Linked DNA regions of Anaerocolumna chitinilytica. The protein of the gene in region 1 interacts with the protein of each later gene in a pairwise test. Links are inferred from orthologs where the notes say so. Each region holds a gene or a part of one and is shown on either strand. Other genes may lie near its edges.

What was found. The genes of interacting proteins can lie anywhere in the genome.
Region 2: the proteins of recA (region 1) and dprA interact in binary tests that used the Bacillus subtilis proteins (3 or more experiments, as listed by UniProt). The link is inferred for Anaerocolumna chitinilytica from one-to-one orthologs.

What each region holds. Positions count from the first base shown.
Region 1 is NZ_AP023368.1:3,268,510-3,271,576, forward strand. Bases 30-2,933 are described here. They hold recA (recombinase RecA), read right to left. Parts: upstream 2,047-2,933; coding sequence 1,012-2,046; downstream 30-1,011. Other genes in these bases: bsdcttw_RS14345 (MFS transporter), read right to left, coding at 30-161; bsdcttw_RS14350 (regulatory protein RecX), read right to left, coding at 416-1,012; bsdcttw_RS14360 (sodium-translocating pyrophosphatase), read right to left, coding at 2,446-2,933. In the rest of the region: more of bsdcttw_RS14345, read right to left, coding at 1-29; more of bsdcttw_RS14360, read right to left, coding at 2,934-3,067. UniProt on the Bacillus subtilis protein: Multifunctional protein involved in homologous recombination, DNA repair and competence.
Region 2 is NZ_AP023368.1:3,697,021-3,700,088, reverse strand. What follows is about bases 35-2,939. They hold dprA (DNA-processing protein DprA), read left to right. Parts: upstream 35-893; coding sequence 894-1,985; downstream 1,986-2,939. Other genes in these bases: topA (type I DNA topoisomerase), read left to right, coding at 2,045-2,939; bsdcttw_RS16180 (YifB family Mg chelatase-like AAA ATPase), read left to right, coding at 35-882. Also shown: more of bsdcttw_RS16180, read left to right, coding at 1-34; more of topA, read left to right, coding at 2,940-3,068. UniProt on the Bacillus subtilis protein: Protein that helps load RecA onto ssDNA during transformation. Binds cooperatively to circular ssDNA, is able to bridge different segments of DNA. Favors the loading of RecA onto SsbA- or SsbB-coated ssDNA and formation of RecA-DNA filaments.

The sequences.
Region 1 (3,067 bases):
AGGGCAAATAAATTATTGTTATTATTAATAATGTTCGTTGCTATCGCAAATAGAACTCCTTCGATAGTAAACATAAGCAGAGCATTATTTTCCGGTAAAAAAGAAGAAATGATGCTTTTCTTAAAGGCAGCTGCAGTTAAACTCTGCAAGCGTTTCTTCATGTAATAACTCCTCCCACAGCCTTTGTGCATCTCTAAGTTGTTATCTGTTACCAATAATAGTAGCATAAATCCTGTATAATACAAGTCTTTCTTTTTATTACCTGAATATAATCCTACTCTGTTTAACTTCATTGCTCACTTAAATGCTAAAGACATAAAAAACTATACGAATCAGAATTCTTCAACAAGTACTTCTGTTTCGTATAGTTTATTCTACTAGGATATACCTACTGGGATATATCTACCAATATTACTTAATAATCAAGTTTGACATGTGATTTGATAAGGTCCATTCCATATCCCTTACGATAGAGTTTCGCAGCTAATTTTTGTTTTTCTTCCCTGCTCAGATTGTCTATATCCTTTGCTTTCTTCAGAATTTCTCTCTTAATTGCTTCCTCTTCGTTGTCATATTCAGTTCCAAGAGCTTCTTCTATTTCTTCATCTGATACCCCTTTTTGTTTGAGTTCTCCGATGATCTGCCTACGGCTCTTATTCTGCTTTTTTAAACGTACATAGTTGGCTGCATATCTGGAATCATCGATGTAATGATAATTCTTAACATATTCGATTGCTTCGTCAATTGCCGCTTCTCTATAACCAGAAAGAGCAAGCTTAGCTCTAAGCTCAGCTTCTGTACGATTCATACTCTTCAATAAAGCCATTACTTTTTGTTTAGCTCTCTTAACCATATGGTCATTAAGTTCTTTTACAATCAAATCAGAAACTTCCTTGTCCACCTTAAGACCATATCGATAAATCTCTCTGTTATAAAGCATGAAGTAATATTCTTCTTCCAAATATACTTTTACTTTATTCTTACCGTATTGTTCTAAACCCGTTACAATCATTACTGCTCATCTGCTTCCTTTTGGGAAATTACTGCTCCGGCGGTTATATTGTACTTCTCTCTAACCTTTTTCTCAATCTCATTAAAGACTTCCGGATTCTCTTTCAGGAATTGCTTGGCATTCTCTCTGCCTTGACCAATCTTAGCATCGTTATACGCATACCATGCACCGCTCTTTATTACAATATTATCATTGGATGCCAAATCCAGAACATCGCCTTCTCTGGAAATACCTTGTCCAAACATTATGTCAAATTCAGCTTCTTTAAAAGGAGGGGCTATCTTATTCTTAACCACCTTTATTCGAGTTCTGCTACCTACAATATCTCCGCCCTGTTTTAATGCTTCAATCTTACGAACGTCCATACGGATAGAGGAATAGAACTTAAGGGCACGTCCGCCTGTAGTAGTTTCAGGATTACCAAACATTACTCCGACTTTCTCACGTAACTGATTGATAAAGATTACAATACAGTTGGACTTACTGATAGCTGCTGTTAATTTACGGAGAGCCTGAGACATTAATCTGGCTTGTAAGCCCATATGAGAATCACCCATATCACCGTCGATTTCAGCTTTAGGAACCAGAGCTGCTACAGAGTCTACTATGATAATATCTACCGCACCGGAACGTACCATTGTTTCCGTAATCTCCAATGCCTGTTCTCCGTTATCCGGCTGTGATATGTAAAGATTGTCAATGTCTACACCTATTTTTTTGGCATATACAGGATCTAAGGCATGCTCTGCATCAATGAATCCGGCAATTCCGCCTATCTTTTGAACTTCTGCTACCATATGAAGAGCTACTGTTGTCTTACCACTGGATTCCGGTCCGTAGATTTCAATAATTCTTCCTTTGGGTATCCCTCCAAGACCTAATGCTATATCCAAGCTAATGGATCCTGTAGGAACGGTTTCTATATTCATATGCGCTGCCGTATCACCAAGTTTCATAACGGAGCCTTTTCCATACTGTTTCTCAATCTGTGCAAGGGCTGATTCCAATGCTCTGCTCTTATCTTCTTTTGACATATTTCCTCTCCTTTATACGAACTTATGTTCTTTTTTTAATAATAGCGTATCTTCTTTCATTTGTCAATGAAAATATAAATTAACTGTATTAAAATTATTGAGTTTAAATCACCCTCTCCATTATCTGACGTTTATTCACCTTAGAGCTGTCTCCGGTAAATGTTAAAATAATCTGTGAATAATCCGGTGAAATACCGAAAGAAAAAATATAAGAATAAAACTATAACAATACAATAGCAGAAAGGGGGAATTTTGTAAAGTCTTATCTCGGGAAATTATATCACAAAGGTTAAATTAAGAAAACAGCTTTCAATAAATGTTCACATACTTATGCAAAACATTCATTGAAAGCTGTACTAACTCGTTTGTATCGTTTAATTGTTCTATGCTTTACCTGCTTTATGCTTTACCTGATTTTCCTTTCAGGAAAGAGAACCCACCATTTTTCGAATATAAGATAGATATTACGATTACAACAGCGCATACGATAAAGGTTGCTATCATACCCCAGTTCTTGGCGTTATACTGAACAAGTACGGGAGCTGCAAGCAGGGATACCATGTTAATAACCTTAATCATAGGATTAAGCGCAGGACCTGCTGTATCCTTTAAAGGATCACCAACAGTATCGCCAACAACAGCTGCTTTGTGAGCCTCAGAACCCTTACCGCCATACAAGCCATCTTCAATGGTCTTTTTGGCATTATCCCATGCTCCGCCGGTATTAGACATAAATACGGCTAAAAGCTGTCCAGAAACAATTACACCTGCCAGGAAGCCTCCTAGAGACTCTACTCCCAGGAGAATACCTACAACCAAGGGACTTAAGATTCCGATAAGTGCAAGCCCTAAAAGTTCCTTTTGTGCTGAAACAGTACAGATATCAACAGCTTTTTGATAATCCGGTTTCACTTTTCTTTCTAATAATCCGGGTATTTTAAATTGTCTTCTTACTTCCTCAACTATCTTTGCTGCCGCTCTGGTAACCGCATTAATAATAAGGGAGGAAAATAACCAGGGA
Region 2 (3,068 bases), 430 kb from region 1 along the record:
AGAAGGATTCCCACTATTTTACCGGAACTCTCTTTTGAAGAAAGTCTGGAAATATCTAAAATATACAGTGTTTCAGGTCTTCTGAATAATAATCAGTCTTTGATTCGTAACAGACCATTTCGGTCACCACATCACACAATAACCACAACTGCTCTAACGGGCGGCGGTAGATTTCCAATGCCTGGGGAAATTAGTCTTTCTCACCTGGGTGTTTTATTTTTGGATGAGTTTCCGGAATTTAACCGCGGAACGATTGAAATATTAAGGCAGCCTTTGGAAGAGAATGAGATAACCATTACCAGGCTAAACGGAACTTATCGGTATCCGGCTAATCTGATGTTATGTGCCGCCATGAATCCATGTAATTGCGGGTATTACCCTGACAGAAATAAGTGTACTTGTTCTCTGTCACAGGTAAAACATTACTTGGGTAAAATCAGCCGCCCTCTCTTGGACCGGATTGATATCAGTATTGAGGTGCCGCAAACTGATTTTAAAGAACTTAACAAAAGTGCAGGAAGCGTCAATACAGTAGATAAAATATCTGCAGATGAAACTTCAGCAGATGAAACATCTGCTGAGATAAGGGAACGCATCAAAAAGGGAAGACAGATGCAAAAATCGAGATATCAAAAGGAGAATATCCAATTTAATTCTCAGATTACTCCTAAGATGCTCTCTGTCTACTGCAGACTTGGTAAAGAGGAAGAAAGAATAATGGAAGAAGCTTATAAAAGGCTGAATTTAAGTGCCAGGGCTTATCACAGGATATTAAAGGTAGCAAGAACCATAGCTGACCTGGAAGGGGCTGAGGTGGTAAATGTTAATCACTTAAGTGAAGCAATTTGTTACCGCAGCATGGATAAGAAATATTGGGAGTAAAGGAGCAGAATATGACTGAGAAAGAGTATTGGTTTTGGCTGTGTGCTATGACTGAATTGGGACAAAAGAAAAAAGAAGCAATTCTTTCGTTTTTTGTGTCTCCGGAAGCAGCTTTTTGTGAGAAAATGGAAAGTTATTCTAGGATCGAATGTTTAAATGAAAAGGATTTACAAAGGATAGATACAAGCCGAAATAAGAGTAAGATTTCTGAAAGCTATGCTAAACTGGCTGAGAAAAGCATATATTTTGTAACAATAGAGGACGAGGAGTATCCCAGGAAGTTAAAGAATATATATGAACCACCATTGGGTTTATTTTATAAAGGGAGGCTTCCCGCACAAGACCGTATCAATATTGCCGTAGTTGGAGCAAGAAATTGTTCGGATTACGGATTTGATACTGCGAGATTTTTTGCAAAAGAACTAACAATTGCAGGTGCAGGAGTTATAAGTGGCCTTGCGTCAGGCATTGACAGTGCGGCTCATACAGGTGCCATTATTGGAGAGGGAGAGACCTTTGCAGTACTTGGCTGCGGTGTTGATATTTGCTATCCGGTAGAAAATTTCAATCTTTACCTAAAAATTGAAACTAATGGAGGAATTATTTCTGAATACAGTCCCATGACCCAACCAAGGGCTTTTCATTTTCCTATGCGGAACAGAATTATCAGCGGCCTCTCAGATGGGATATTAGTAGTAGAAGCCAGAGAGAAAAGTGGTTCTCTCATTACTGTAGATTATGGGTTGGAGCAAGGAAAAAATATTTATGCTATTCCTGGAAGGCCGGGGGACAAACTTAGTGACGGCTGTAACAATATCCTGAAAATGGGAGCAAAAGTATGTACTAGCCCAGAGGATATCATGGAAGACTATAATAGTCTCTGTAAAAAAATTACTAAAGTCGTGAAAAAAAATGATAATTTACTTGATGCAAATGAAAAAATAGTGTATGCTTGTTTAAGTCGTATCCCAAAACATATAGACGACATAGCAAAGGAGGCTGGTTTTCCAATCGGAACATTGGCTTTCGTGTTATTTCTATTGGAAAGTAAGAATTATATTAAACAAACAAGAGCAAATTATTATGTGACTGATATATTATAGGAAAAGGAGAATGCAATCTCCTTTTATCAAAGCAGGAAATGAGAAATTCAGATAGGGGAGTGCGCATGAATCTAGTTATTGTAGAATCACCGGCAAAGGCGAAAACGATTAAAAAATTTTTAGGTGCAAATTATGAGGTTGTGGCTTCTAACGGGCATGTCAGAGACTTACCCAAAAGCCAGCTTGGCATAGATATAGAGAATGATTTTGAACCCAAGTATATCACTATCAGAGGAAAGGGCGATCTCTTGGCCAAGCTTCGAAAGGAAGTTAAAAAAGCTGATAAAATATATTTGGCAACTGACCCTGACCGTGAAGGAGAAGCCATATCCTGGCATCTTACAAAGACCCTGAAACTGGATGAAAAAGTCAGCAGCCGTATTACTTTTAATGAAATAACTAAGAATGCGGTAAAATCCTCCATTAAGCAGGCAAGAGAAATCGATATAAATTTAGTGGATTCACAGCAGACTCGAAGAATGCTTGACCGTATGGTAGGATACAGTATCAGTCCGCTGTTATGGGCTAAAGTTAAAAGAGGCTTAAGTGCCGGACGTGTTCAATCCGTTGCTCTGCGCATTATCTGTGACAGAGAAGATGAGATTAACGCATTTGTTCCAGAAGAATATTGGACCTTAGAAGGGAACTTTCAGGTAGAAGGTGAGAAAAAGCCGCTGGTAGCAAGGTTTATGCCATCTTCTACAGATAAGAAAAATATTTCTTCTGAAGAAGAAGTAAATAAAATTATGAATGAGCTAAAGAATGCGAAATTCAAAGTCTCTGAAATAAAAAGAGGAGAAAGACAGAAAAAGCCTCCTTTACCCTTTACAACAAGTACCCTACAGCAGGAAGCTGCCAAGACTCTGAATTTTTCTACCTCAAAGACAATGAGACTGGCACAGCAATTATATGAAGGTATAGATGTTAAGGGGCATGGGACTATCGGTCTTATTACCTATTTAAGGACGGATTCCATCCGAATCTCAGAAGAGGCCGATGCCTTTGCGAGAGAATTTATTGAAAAGAACTACGGGGTAAATTATAAGTCTGATACAGAAGAGAAGAAGTCTAACAGCAAGAAAA